2 regions of the Streptomyces sp. NPDC014889 genome follow, and region 2 is predicted to be linked to the other one. Evidence: predicted binding sites of a transcription regulator. Region 2 holds the regulator's gene; the other holds the start of a gene.
The links. Region 2 encodes HspR, which represses chaperone genes until heat shock. Its sites were predicted from a motif close to TTGAGNNNNNNNNNCTCAA; they were not measured.
Positions count from the first base shown of each region.

Region 1: dnaK (molecular chaperone DnaK) is a predicted target of HspR. The motif match lies at 2,635-2,653, and genes of this name have one in related genera.

Region 1 is NZ_JBIBWH010000005.1:21,965-29,141, forward strand. It holds gene ACF09J_RS11285 (VWA domain-containing protein) at 1-1,195, opposite strand, end outside; gene ACF09J_RS11290 (tetratricopeptide repeat protein) at 1,185-1,955, opposite strand; gene ACF09J_RS11295 (OsmC family protein) at 2,118-2,543, shown strand; gene dnaK (molecular chaperone DnaK) at 2,696-4,558, shown strand; gene ACF09J_RS11305 (helix-turn-helix domain-containing protein) at 4,596-5,459, opposite strand; gene ACF09J_RS11310 (helix-turn-helix domain-containing protein) at 5,452-6,312, opposite strand; gene ACF09J_RS11315 (4a-hydroxytetrahydrobiopterin dehydratase) at 6,511-6,816, shown strand; gene ACF09J_RS11320 (class I SAM-dependent methyltransferase) at 6,846-7,177, shown strand, end outside.
Region 2 is NZ_JBIBWH010000002.1:419,200-426,376, forward strand. It holds gene dnaK (molecular chaperone DnaK) at 1-1,447, shown strand, start outside; gene grpE (nucleotide exchange factor GrpE) at 1,444-2,127, shown strand; gene dnaJ (molecular chaperone DnaJ) at 2,167-3,342, shown strand; gene ACF09J_RS05110 (heat shock protein transcriptional repressor HspR) at 3,348-3,797, shown strand; gene ACF09J_RS05115 (sugar ABC transporter substrate-binding protein) at 4,069-5,178, shown strand; gene ACF09J_RS05120 (LuxR C-terminal-related transcriptional regulator) at 5,376-6,419, shown strand; gene ACF09J_RS05125 (helix-turn-helix transcriptional regulator) at 6,382-7,177, opposite strand, start outside.

The sequences.
Region 1 (7,177 bases), on a different contig from region 2:
GCGCGGCCGCGAGACCGTGGCTGACGCCGACGGCCCGGCCGGGCGGGGGGCCGGGCACCTGCTCGGTGCGGGCCGCCACGAAGTCGTCGAACCGGATCTGCTCCTGCCCGACGATCACGCCCTGCTCGATGAGATCCCGCACGCCGAGGGGCGAACGGGTGCCGAAGGCGCTGTTGCGGCGGATGAAGAGCCCGTCGTGGGGGAGGGGCCGGCCGGTGCGGCGGAACAGGGGCGGCTGGGGGCCACGGCTGATGACGCTGCGCTGCGCGGGGGCATCGTGGTCCCCGCGGTCGGGGGGCGGTGACCCGACCCGCCCGGGGGACTCCGTCGCCCGAGCGTGCACGTCGAGCGAGTCGTACCACCGGCTGTCCGAGTGGACGAGGAAAGGTTCCTCGTCCTCACCCGCAGGCGGACCACTCAGACGGCCCAAGCCGATGTTGCCCGGCTGGCCCTGGGACACCGTCCCCGTCCGCCGCTGGAGCAACCGATCCATGGGCGGGGCGCACGCCGACCGGATCTCCCGGCCCGCTCGCAGCCATTCCCACAGCAGGGCGTCCGGGCTGTCCGGGGTGGGCGGCGTGATCCCGGGGTGCACGACCGCCGTCGGCGACTGGAGCCGGTCCGAGGCCCACCGCAGCTCCGCCACCCAGTCCTCGGCGTACTCCGCGAGCACCGGCCCGGCCGGCAGGCCGATGCGGGCCGCGAAGTCCCGGCACAGCGGAGCGCGCTCGACGTGTACCGCCTGTCCGGACGCGGCCGAGGCACCCTCCCGGGGCAGCTCCACCACCAGCAGCGCCAGGCGGTTCCCATAGCCCCGGGGCACGGGAGAGGCCCCCTCCGGACGCGAGGCCACGGCCGCCGGCTCGCACAGCCGCAGTCCGGCTCCGTGGCGCAGGAGGTACCACAGCGCTCCGCCCGGCGTGGGAAGCGGGCCGTTCGGGATCCCAACGCCCGGGTGAATCAGGAGCACCGCGTCCGGATGCCGGGCGAGCAGCGCGTCGGCCTCCTCCGCCGTGCGGGCCACGGGACGCACCGGGAGCAGACCCGCAGCGTCCGCCGCGTACAGCGCCTCCCGCAGCGGATCCTCCGGTCCGCCGGACGACCCGCCGTCCGCACCCCCGCCCGCGACGGCGGCCGGAGGAAGGAAGACGACCGCCTCCCGCTCCTCCCCGGGCCCGCTCCGCTCACTCCGCATGGACATCCTCCGTGGTACGGGTGGGAAGCGGGCACCGCGCCTCCAGTTCCGTGCGTGTGCGCACCCCACCGCCGAACATTCCCTCGGCCCGCAACCGGCGCAGCCAGGTGTCGAGCTCGCCGCTCAGACCGGTGCTCTCCACCGACAGCCGCGCGGCCCGGTCGCGCCGCTCGGAGTCGCCCGCCAGCAGGAGCAGCTCTATCTTCAGGGCGATGCTGTACGGATCCCGGCCGTCCAGCCTCAGCGCCTCCTCGACATAGCCGTACGCCACGTCGAGGTTGGACCTGACCAGCGCGATCCTGGCCTTCCAGTACCAGAACCCGGGCGACTCGCGGTCCGGCCGGGACGCCTCCAGGGCGCGCTCCGCCTGGTCGGCCTCCCCGCTCTCGACGTGCCGGCGCACCGCCGTGAGCCTGCGCTCCGCGCCGCCCGCCCCCGCGCGGGCCGCCGGGCCGGTGACCACGCGCACCGCGATGAACAGCACGGCCAGCAGGAACAGCAGCAGCATGCCCACGAGGACCAGGAACTGCCGTATCCCCTTGCTTTCGGCGAGGGTGGCGAAGATCCCCAGGATCGCCACGACGAAGGCCAGCACGACCACGGCCCCGAACAGGGCGGTCGCCTGCGCCGACGTGAGCGTCCGGAACATCCGCCTGCGGATGATGTCGCGCACGAGGTCCCGGTAGAGCAGATAGAGGACACCGAGAGCGACCCCGCCAAATCCCGCGATTCCCCCGAGGACTTGGAAGAGTTCGACCATGGAACGGACTGTAGGGCCTCCCCCCGGCGTCCGGCAGGCGATTCGCGCAGCTTCCCCGGCAGGTCGCGGCCCGGTTCGGTGGATGCGTGCGGCGTGGATGTGATCGGATGGCGGTTACGGAACCCCGGCAGCGGGAACCAAGGCGAAAGGTATGGAACCACCGTGGCAACCACGCGCACCGCTCACACCGTCTGGGAAGGCAACCTGCTCGAGGGCAACGGCGTCGTCACCTTCGACTCCTCCGGCATCGGCCAGCAGCCCGTGTCGTGGCCGTCGCGCGCCGAGCAGGCGAACGGCAAGACCAGCCCCGAGGAGCTGATCGCAGCCGCCCACTCCAGCTGCTTCTCCATGGCGCTGTCGCACGGCCTGGCCGGCGCCGGCACCCCGCCCACCACCGTGCGGACGAAGGCCGACGTCACCTTCCAGCCGGGCGAGGGCATCACGGGCATCCACCTCACCGTCGAGGGCACGGTCCCCGGCATCGACAACGACGCGTTCGTCGCCGCCGCCGAGGAGGCCAAGAAGAACTGCCCGGTCAGCCAGGCCCTGACCGGTACGACGATCACCCTGGACGCCAAGCTCGCCTGACGCGAGACGCACGTCCGACGATGCCGCGCCCCTCGTCCGGGGCGCGGCATCGCTGTTCCCGGGTAGAGCGGCACGCGGCGGGTACGCGGCATTGACAACGGCGCACTCAAGTTTTGTGCTGGAGAGCAGGAGGCGCCCGGAAGGGGACGAAGATGGCACGTGCGGTCGGGATCGATCTCGGGACGACGAACTCGGTGGTGGCGCTGCTGGAAGGCGGTGAGCCCACCGTCGTCGCCAACGCCGAGGGCGCGCGCACCACGCCGTCGGTCGTGGCGTTCGCCAAGAACGGCGAGGTGCTCGTCGGCGAGGTGGCCAAGCGGCAGGCGGTGACGAACGTGGAGCGCACCGCACGCTCGGTCAAGCGGCACATGGGCGACGCGAACTGGCGCTTCCCGGACAAGGGGTCCGTCGACGGCACCCGGTTCCGGGCGCAGGAGCTGTCCGCGCGCGTCCTGCAGAAGCTGAAGCGGGACGCGGAGTCCTACCTCGGCGAGGACGTCACGGACGCGGTGATCACCGTGCCCGCGTACTTCGACGACACCCAGCGGCAGGCGACCAAGGAGGCCGGGGAGATCGCCGGCCTGAAGGTCCTCAGGATCATCAACGAGCCGACGGCCGCCGCGCTCGCCTACGGCCTGGACCGTGGCGAGGAGCAGACCGTGCTCGTCTTCGACCTCGGCGGCGGCACCTTCGACGTCTCCCTGCTGGAGATCGGCGACGGTGTCATCGAGGTCAAGGCCACCAACGGCGACACCCACCTCGGCGGCGACGACTGGGACCAGCGGGTCGTCGAGCACCTGGTCAAGCGGTTCAAGGGCCAGTACGGCGTCGACCTCGGCAACGACAAGATGGCCGTGCAGCGGCTGCGCGAGGCTGCCGAGAAGGCCAAGATCGAGCTGTCGTCGTCCACCGAGACGACGATCAACCTGCCCTACATCACGGCCTCCGCCGAGGGCCCGCTGCACATGGACGAGAAGCTGACCCGGGCCCAGTTCCAGGAACTCACCGCCGATCTGCTGGACCGCTGCCGCACACCCTTCCACCAGGCCGTCAAGGACGCGGGCATCAAGCTCTCGGCCGTCGACCACGTGATCCTCGTCGGCGGCTCCACCCGGATGCCGGCCGTGACCGACCTGGTGCGGGAGCTGACCGGCAAGGACCCGCACAAGGGGGTCAACCCCGACGAGGTGGTGGCCGTGGGCGCCGCCCTCCAGGCGGGCGTGATCCGCGGCGACGTCAAGGACGTCCTGCTCCTCGACGTCACCCCGCTGTCCCTCGGCATCGAGACCAAGGGCGGCATCATGACCAAGCTCATCGAGCGCAACACCACGATCCCGACCCGGCGTTCGGAGATCTTCACCACTGCCACCGACAACCAGCCCTCGGTCGGCATCCAGGTCTACCAGGGCGAACGTGAGATCGCCGTGTACAACAAGAAGCTCGGCGTCTTCGACCTCACGGGCCTGCCGCCCGCCCCGCGCGGGGTGCCGCAGATCGAGGTCGCCTTCGACATCGACGCCAACGGGATCATGCACGTCTCGGCCAAGGACCTCGCCACCGGCCGCGAGCAGAAGATGACCGTGACCGGCGGCTCGGCGCTGCCCAAGGACGACATCGACCGCATGATGCGGGAGGCCGAGCAGTACGCCGAGGAGGACCGCAAGCGCCGGGAGACCGCCGAGACCCGCAACCAGGCCGAGCAGCTCGTCTACCAGACAGAGAACTTCCTCCGCGACAACGGCGACCGCGTCCCCGCCGACACCAAATCGGAGGTCGAGGCCGCGGCCGCCGAGGTGAAGGCGCTTCTGGAGCAGCAGGCGGAGACCCCCGCGCTGCGCACGGCCATCGACAAACTGGCCTCGGTCAGCCAGCGGATGGGCCAGGCGATGTACGCCCAGGCCCAGCAGAGCGGCACGCAGGGCACCGAACAGCAGACGGCGCCGTCCGACGAGGACACGGTGGTGGACGCGGAGATCGTCGACGACGAACGCGACACGAAGGGCGGTGCCGCCTAGCGTCTTCCGTTCGCGTCAGGTCGGCCGCCGGGCGGGCTCACAGGTTCTCGCGGTACTTCCGCAGCAGCTCGCGGGTCTGCTCGGCGGTGGCGGCGGCGGCCGTCATACGGTCCAGGACCTCCAGGTGCGCGGAGATCTCCGCGCGGGAGTCCAGGTAGAGGGCGCCGGTCAGGTACTCGGTGTAGACCAGGTCGGGCAGCTCCGGCTCGGCGAAGCGGAACAGCGAGAACGGGGCGTACGTCCCCGCGTGCGGGCCCCGCGCGAACTCGGCGACCTGCACCGTCACCCGGTCCCGCTCGGTGTACAGGAGCAGCTTGTCGAGCTGGTCGCGCATCACCTCGGGGCGGTCGCTCACCGGCCGCCGCAGCACCGTCTCGTCGACGATCACCCACAGGTGCGGCGGATCGGCCCGCTCCAGCAACTGCTGCCGGGCCATCCGCAGCGACACGTGCCGCTCGACCGAATCCGGTCTGCGCTGACCGACCGTCCCCGCCTCCAGCACCGCACGCGCGTAGCCCTCCGTCTGGAGCAGCCCCGGCACGAAGTGCGGCTCGTAGCAGCGGATCAGCCGGGCGGCGCCCTCCAGGCTCACATACAGGCTGAACCACTCCGGCAGCACGTCGTGGAACCGCTGCCACCAGCCCGGCGCGTTGGCCTCCTCGGCCAGCGCGACGAACGCGGCCGCCGCCTCGTCGCCCACCCCGTAGGCGGTCAGCAGTATCTGCACGTACGGGATCTTCAGCGCGACCTCGGCCGTCTCCATCCGCCGCACGGTCGCGGGCGCCACCCGCAGGACGCGCGCCGCCTCCTCGCGTCCCAGTCCGGCCTTCTCCCGCAGTTCCTGGAGTCTTCGGCCGAGCACCACCTGGCCCACGGTGGGCGCGGCCCGCCGCTCACTCACGCCCCGCCTCCCGGCTCTCTCCCGCCCACGACGAGCGAAGGTACTCGACGGTGGCCGGATCGGCGGGCAGGAACGTCTCGATCGCCAGTTCCGCCACCGTCACGTCCATCGGTGTGTTGAAGGTGGAGATGGAGGAGACGAACGACAGCACCCGCCCGTCGTGCTCGATCCGCATCGGCAGCGCGAAGTACGGCACCTGCCCGGCCGGCCGGTCCGCCTCCCGCGCGCCGCGCGGCACCGGGTAGGCCGCCACCTCCTCGTAGAGCTCCAGAAGCGGGGCCGAGCGGTGCAGCGCGAGCTGCCGCTCCATCTGGGCGAGCAGATGCCCGCGCCACTCGCGCAGATTGCGGATGCGTGGCGCCAGACCCTCCGGGTGCAAGGTCAGCCGCATCGCGTTCAGCGGCGCGGCGAGCAGCCGCTCCGGGACACCCTCGAGGAACATCGCGATGCCCCGGTTCGCGCTCACCACGTCGTACGTCGCGTCGACCACCAGCGCCGGATACGGCTCGTACCCCCGGATCAGCCGCTCCAGGCCCTCGCGCAGCGGGCCGAGCGCCGGGTCGTCCAGCGGGGTCTGCCGGTACCTCGGGGCGTAACCGGCGGCCACCAGCAGGGCGTTGCGCTCCCGCACCGGTACCTCCAGGTGCTCCGCGAGGCGCAGCACCATCTCCTCGCTCGGCCGGGACCGCCCGGTCTCGACGAAGCTGATGTGCCGGGCCGAGGAGTCGGCGCGCAGCGCCAGTTCGAGCTGACTGATCCGCCGCCGCTCCCGCCAGGACCGCAGCAGCGGGCCCACGCCCCGGGCTGAGGAGGCGGCGGGGGACGCGGTGGCGCCGGACGCGACAATGGCCATACGCATGACGGTAGTCGAGAAGAGGGCGTACGACCGAGTCGTGGCGGTTGTACCCGGCGGCGTGCGGGGGCCGGCCGGGCGGCGGGTGGGTTTTCAGCCGGGGACGCGGCGGCCCTCCTGTGGCAGTCTGAACAGGAGAGCGGCAACCAGCACGTCCAGCGGAAAGTCCAGGAGAAGTCCAGGAAGGGAGCCGGTCCCATGCCCGTCGCACCGCTGTCGCACAAGGAGGTCGAGGACCGGTTGGCCGAGCTGCCCGGCTGGTCCGTCGAGGGGGACCGCCTCACCCGTTCCTTCCGGCTCGGATCGCACTTCGCGGCGGTGGCGATGGTCGTGCACGTCGCCCAGGTGCAGGAGGAGCTCAACCACCACTCCGACCTCACTCTGGGCTACAACACGGTCTCGCTCGCCGTGTACACCCACAGCGCGGGCGGCGCCGTCACCGAGAAGGATTTCGAACTCGCCCGCCGGGTGCAGGACCTCGCGGCGGGACACGGCGCGAACTGAGCCATGCCGGAACGGGGAGGGGGATCCGCGTGCTGGACTACGACGAGGAAGCCGAGCGCTACGACGCCTCGCGCGGCGGCGAACCGAGAGCGGCGGCCGCCGCGGAGGCGGTCCTCGGCCTCGTACCGGGACGGACGCGCGAACTGCTCGACGTGGGCTGCGGCACCGGCATCGTGACCCGCCGCCTCGCCGCCGGCCGCCCCGGCCTGCGGGTGACCGGCGTCGACCGGGCGCCCGCGATGGCCCGGCACGCCGGGGCACGCCTGCCCGGCGCCGTGGTGCTCGCCGACAGCCGCAGCCTGCCCTTCCCGGACGGCCGGTTCGACGCCGTCACCAGTGTGTGGCTGCTCCATCTGGCGCC
Region 2 (7,177 bases):
CGAGATCGCCGGTCTGAACGTGCTGCGCATCGTCAACGAGCCGACGGCCGCCGCCCTGGCGTACGGCCTCGACAAGGACGAGCAGATGATCCTCGTCTTCGACCTCGGTGGCGGTACGTTCGACGTCTCGCTGCTGGAGATCGGCGACGGTGTCGTCGAGGTGAAGGCCACCAACGGAGACAACCACCTCGGTGGTGACGACTGGGACCAGCGTGTCGTCGACTACCTGGTCAAGCAGTTCCAGGCCGGTCACGGCGTGGACCTGTCCAAGGACAAGATGGCCCTCCAGCGTCTGCGTGAGGCGGCGGAGAAGGCCAAGATCGAGCTGTCCTCGTCCACCGAGACCTCGATCAACCTGCCCTACATCACCGCGTCCGCCGAGGGCCCGCTGCACCTGGACGAGAAGCTCACCCGCGCCCAGTTCCAGCAGCTCACGGCCGACCTGCTGGAGCGCTGCAAGACGCCGTTCCACAACGTCATCAAGGACGCCGGCGTCTCCGTCAGCGACATCGACCACATCGTGCTCGTCGGTGGTTCCACCCGTATGCCCGCGGTCGCCGAGCTCGTCAAGGAGCTGACCGGCGGCAAGGAGGCCAACAAGGGCGTGAACCCGGACGAGGTCGTCGCCATCGGCGCCTCGCTCCAGGCCGGTGTCCTCAAGGGCGAGGTCAAGGACGTCCTGCTGCTCGACGTCACCCCGCTGTCCCTCGGCATCGAGACCAAGGGCGGCATCATGACCAAGCTGATCGAGCGCAACACCACGATCCCGACCAAGCGCTCGGAGATCTTCACCACGGCCGAGGACAACCAGCCGTCGGTGCAGATCCAGGTCTACCAGGGCGAGCGCGAGATCGCCGCGTACAACAAGAAGCTCGGCATGTTCGAGCTGACCGGTCTGCCGCCGGCGCCCCGCGGCGTCCCGCAGATCGAGGTGTCCTTCGACATCGACGCCAACGGCATCATGCACGTCACGGCGAAGGACCTCGGCACCGGCAAGGAGCAGAAGATGACCGTCACCGGCGGCTCCTCGCTCCCGAAGGACGAGGTCGACCGCATGCGCGAGGAGGCCGAGCGCTACGCGGAGGAGGACCACAGGCGCCGCGAGGCCGCCGAGGTCCGCAACCAGGGCGAGCAGCTCGTCTACCAGACCGAGAAGTTCCTCAAGGACAACGAGGACAAGGTCCCCGGCGAGATCAAGACCGAGGTGGAGTCCGCCGTCGCCGAGCTGAAGGAGACGCTCAAGGGCGAGGACACCGCCGCGATTCGTACGGCCACGGAGAAGGTCGCCGCCGTCTCCCAGAAGCTCGGCCAGGCCATGTACGCCGACGCCCAGGCCGCGCAGGCCGCGGGCGGTGCCGGTGACGCCGGTGCGGGCCAGGCCAGGGCCGACGACGACGTCGTGGACGCCGAGATCGTCGACGACGAGCGCAAGGACGGTGCGGCGTGACGGAGGAGACCCCCGGCTTCGAGGAGCATCAGCCGCAGCCTCCGCCTCAGTCCGACGCCGCCTCCGGCGCCTCGGAGGACGCCGCGCAGGCCGCCGCCCAGGACAAGGGCGCGGCCCCGGCCGGTGAAGCGGACCAGTCGGCCGCGCTGACGGCGCAGCTCGACCAGGTGCGCAAGGCGCTCGGCGAACGCACGGCGGACCTGCAACGGCTCCAGGCCGAGTACCAGAACTACCGGCGCCGCGTCGACCGGGACCGGATCGCGGTACGGGAGGTCGCTGTCGCGAACATCCTGTCCGAGCTCCTGCCCGTGCTCGACGACATCGGGCGCGCCCGCGACCACGGCGAACTGGTGGGCGGTTTCAAGTCCGTCGCCGAGTCGCTGGAGACCGTGGTGGCCAAGCTCGGGCTGCAGCAGTTCGGCAAGGAGGGCGAGTCCTTCGACCCGACGATCCACGAGGCCCTGATGCACTCCTACGCACCGGACGTCACGGAGACGACGTGCGTGGCGGTTCTGCAGCCCGGGTATCGGATCGGCGAGCGCACCATCCGCCCCGCGCGGGTGGCGGTGGCCGAGCCCCAGCCCGGCGCGCAGACGGTCAAGCCGGCCGAGGAGTCCGACGCGGCCCCGGCAGCCGAGCAGGGCGAGGACGAGGAGAACGGTGGCCCGGAGGAGGGCTGACGCGATAACGGACGACGCACGAGAGGAGGGACGTCGGGGATGAGCACCAAGGACTTCATCGAGAAGGACTACTACAAGGTCCTCGGCGTCCCCAAGGACGCCACCGAGGCCGAGATCAAGAAGGCGTACCGGAAGCTCGCCCGCGAGTTCCACCCGGACGCCAACAAGGGCAACGCCAAGGCCGAGGAGCGCTTCAAGGAGATCTCCGAGGCGAACGACGTGCTCGGCGACGCCAAGAAGCGCAAGGAGTACGACGAGGCCCGCGCCCTGTTCGGCAACGGCGGCTTCCGCCCCGGGCCGGGCGCCGGCGGCGGCTCCTTCAACTTCGACCTGGGCGACCTCTTCGGAGGCGCCCAGGGCGGCGGCGGGAGCGGCGGCTTCGGCGGCGGGATCGGTGACGTCTTCGGGGGCCTGTTCAACCGGGGCGGGGCGGGCACCACGCGCGCCCAGCCCCGGCGCGGCCAGGACATCGAGTCCGAGGTCACGCTGAGCTTCACGGAGGCCATCGAGGGCGCCACGGTGCCGCTGCGCATGTCCAGCCAGCAGCCGTGCAAGGCCTGTTCGGGCACCGGCGACAAGAACGGCACCCCGCGGGTGTGCCCGACCTGCGTCGGCACCGGGCAGGTGGCGCGCGGCTCCGGCGGCGGGTTCTCGCTGACGGACCCGTGCCCGGACTGCAAGGGCCGCGGGCTCATCGCGGAGAACCCCTGCGAGGTCTGCGTGGGCTCCGGGCGGGCCAAGTCGTCCCGCACGATGCAGGTCCGCATCCCGGCCGGGGTCAGCGACGGCCAGCGCATCCGGCTGCGCGGCAAGGGCGCCCCGGGCGAGCGCGGCGGACCCGCGGGCGACCTGTACGTGGTGGTGCACGTCGGGGAGCACCCGGTCTTCGGCCGGCGGGGCGACAACCTCACCGTCACCGTGCCGGTCACGTTCGCCGAGGCGGCCCTCGGCGGCGAGGTCCGCGTGCCCACCCTGGGCGGTCCGCCGGTGACGCTGAAGCTGCCCCCGGGCACTCCGAACGGGCGTACGATGCGGGCCCGCGGCAAGGGCGCGGTCCGCAAGGACGGCAGCCACGGGGACCTGCTGGTCACCGTGGAGGTGAGTGTCCCGAAGGACCTGTCGGGGAAGGCTCGTGACGCGCTGCAGGCGTATCGCGAGGCCTCCGCGGGCGAGGACCCGCGGGCCGAGCTGTTCGAGGCCGCGAAGGGAGCATGAGTGAGATGGACGGCCGCCGCCGCAACCCGTACGAACTGACGGAAGACACACCGGTGTACGTCATCTCGGTGGCCGCCCAGCTGTCCGGACTGCACCCGCAGACACTCCGTCAGTACGACCGGCTGGGCCTGGTGTCCCCCGACCGCACCGCCGGGCGCGGGCGCCGCTACTCGGCCCGCGACATCGAACTGCTCCGCCAGGTGCAGCAGTTGTCGCAGGACGAGGGCATCAACCTGGCTGGAATCAAGCGCATCATCGAACTGGAGAACCAAGTCGCGGCGCTCCAGTCCCGGATCGCGGAGCTCCAGGCGGCGCTGGACGGCGCGGCGGCCGCGATGCGGCAGCGCGAGGCGGCCGTCCACGCCTCCTACCGCCGGGACCTGGTCCCGTATCAGGAGGTCCAGCAGAGCAGCGCGCTGGTGGTGTGGCGGCCGAAGCGGCAGCAGCCGGACTGACACGCACTCGGTCATGAACGACGACGAGGGGCCGGGAGGCCGTACAGCCTCCCGGCCCCTCGTCGTGTCTTTCGCGTGCGCGCCCGTAAAGGGAGTTTGGAGATGATTCCGCAAGGCTCCGCGAAGTCTTCACCATCGCAGCGGAGCGTTACGTTGCCATCTCGTTAAGTGGTTCCGCTTGACGCCGATGGGCGCCTCCGCGTTGGCTTTTCAGTCACCTGGGTCGCAATGCTGCGCCCTCGTCCGGAAGGCACCAGAAGTGAGCACCTTGATGCGTCGTATCGCCATAGCCGTGGCCGCGCCCACACTGACCTTCTCGCTCGCCGCCTGCGGGGCGCTCGACGGGTCGGGGAGCGTTGGTGACGCGAGCCCGACCAAGGGCAACGACCTGACGGTGGGCCTGCTGCTGCCGGAGACGGACAACACCCGGTACGAGAAGTTCGACTACCCCATCATCAAGGAGAAGGTCGCCGAGCTGACCGGGAAGCAGGGCAAGGTCGAGTACGCCAACGCGGAGGCGGACGCGAGCCGGCAGGCCGGCCAGATGCAGCGGATGATCGACAACAAGGTCGACGTCATCCTGCTCGACGCCGTCGACTCGCACGCCATCGCCGACACGGTGCAGAAGGCCAAGGACGCGGGCATCCCGGTCATCGCCTACGACCGGCTCTCCGAGGGCCCGATCGACGCGTACATCTCCTTCGACAACGAACTGGTGGGGGAGGTGCAGGGCCGCTCCCTGATCGAGGCGCTGGGTTCCAAGGCCGGCCCATCCGACAAGATCGTCATGATGAACGGCTCGCCCACCGACCCGAACGCCAAGCAGTTCAAGGAGGGCGCGCTCTCCCAGCTCAGCGGGAAGGTCACGATCGCCAAGTCCTACGACACCAAGGACTGGAAGGCGGAGAACGCCCAGGCGAACATGGCGCAGGCACTCGCCCAGCTCGGCAAGGACAACATCGCGGCCGTCTACTCCGCCAACGACGGCATGGCGGCGGGCGTCATCAAGGCCTACAAGGACGAGGGCTTCACCGACCTGCCGGTCATCACCGGCCAGGACGCCGAACTCGACGCCGTGCAGCGGATCGTGACCGGCGAGCAGTACATGAGCGTGTACAAGTCCTACCCGACGGAGGCCGAGACGGCCGCCCAGATGGCGGTCGCCAAGGTCCAGGGCAAGGACATCCAGTTCGACTCCCTCACCCGGGACCGGGTCAGCAGCCCCACCCACAAGAACATTCCGGCCCAGTTGGTCTCCGTGGTGGCCCTGACCCAGAAGAACATCAAGGGCACGGTCGTCACCGACAAGATCTACAAGGTGGACGACATCTGCACCCCGAAGTACCTGGCGTCCTGCAGGGCGATCGGCCTCGTGAAGTAACTGCCGGGCGGGCCCGGCCCGTTCGGGTGCGACAGCAGCCGCGGCCCCGCCGCGATCCGCCGAAAACAGGCCCGGTACACACCGGTCGAAACCGCTGGTTTTCGAGGATCGCGCGGGGAAGAGCCGTGTTGCACAGCCGGTACGCTCCGCGCATAGTTGCGCTGCGGAAGACGCGGAGACCGGGGGTGTGATGGGGCATGACCGGGCACGGGACGGAGGAGCATCCACACGGTGCCGACCGACTGTGCGAGGCCGGAGAGCACGTGTACGCCCGGGCCGTACGGCGGGGCAGGGTCCCGCGCCGGCTCGCCGAACCGGTGCCCTGCCTGCTCGAACTCGCCCTGCTGCACCCTGACCCCGACGACATGGGCTTCCTGGTGCCGACCGCGCCGCAGGAGGTCATGACCCGGCTGCTGCGCGGGATGTACGACGAGATCAGTGAGAGCCACCGGCGGGTGGGCTCGGTGGTGGCCGCCGTCGAGCGGTACGGCGGGCTCGGCCGCCGGGCGCGGGTACCCTCCGCGGCCGTGGAGGGCACGGCGATCCGGGTCCTGGACGGCCTGTCCCGGATCCAGGCGGCCATGGACGAGGCGACCGAGGCGTGCACCACCGAGGTGCTGACCGTCCAGCCGGGCGGCATCCGTCGCGAGCACGAGCTGTCCGAGGGGCTGCACCGGGCGCTGGCGCTGCGCGGGCGCGGGGTGCGCATGCGGGACCTGTACACGCATGTGGCCCGGCACGGCCAGGGGCTGCTCAACTACCTGGAATTGATGGGCGACGCGGTCGAGGCGCGCACGCTGGACGAGGTGATCGACCGGCTGATCCTCTTCGACCGCACGGTCGCCTTCGTGCCCGCGAACGCCGACTGCACGATGGCGCTGGAACTGCGCCATCCCGCGCTGGTGGGGTACCTGGGAACGGTCTTCGACCGGTTCTGGCGGCTGGCGATCCCGCTGACCGCTCCGCTGCCCGACACGGGCATCGAGGGCATCTCCCACCGCGAGCGGTCCATCGCGGCGCTGCTGGCCGAGGGCCACCAGGACGCGGTGATCGCCGAGCGGCTGGGCATCAGCGTCCGCACCTGCCGGGCCCACATCGCCCGGCTGTCGGAGACGCTGGGCGCCGCCAGTCGTACGCAGTTGGGCGTGAAGATCGCCCAGGCGGGGCTCGACGGGCCGCCGCGCACCGCCGCCGTGGGGCCGTTCACGGTTCCGGGTCAAGAAGTCCCGACTGTCCGATGAGGTAGCCCAACTGGGCGCGGCTGCCGCTGCCGAGAGTGGCGGCGAGCTTGGCGATGTGCTCACGGGCGGTGCGTACGTTCATGCCGAGGCGGTCGGCGATGACGGCGTCGGTGTGCCCTTCGACGAGGAGGGCGGCGATGGCGCGCTGGCGGCGGGTGACGCCTCCGGGCGACGGCTGATGGACTATCAGCGGGTACATGGGCGTGGCCAGGCGCCAGAAACGGTCGAAGGCGGTGGCGAAGTAGCCGACCAGGGCGGGGTGGCGGACCGCGAGAGCGAGAGTGCCGTCCGCGTTGGCGGGGACGAAGGCGACTCTGCGGTCGACGACGATGAGCCGGTCGGTGACTTCGTCGAGGGAGCGGGCTTGGACATCACCGGTGAGTTGCTCGTGGTAGGCGGGTATCGCGGGGACATGGCGCAGAGTGTGCTGATAGAGGGTACGAATACGCCCGCCGCGGTCCAGCAGCGCCTGATCGCGGTCCAGCGCCACTCCGTGTGCCGCCTCGCCCCTGCGGCCGAGGAGACCGGAGTGCGGCTGTACGCACAGGACTTCCTCGCTCGCCTCGGCCATGGCCTCGGTGATGGCCTGGTTGATCCGCGCGGTACCGCTGAGGATCACGAGCGCCGAGGTGTCCGGCTCCCCGGTGCGCCGGCCGTCGATGCGCATCAGCGGCTCGAAGGTCCGGGCCAGCCGGTCCTCGCGCCGTCGCTCCTCCGCGATGCGCTCCTCGGCGGCGCGCAGTAGTCGGTGGAGGGCG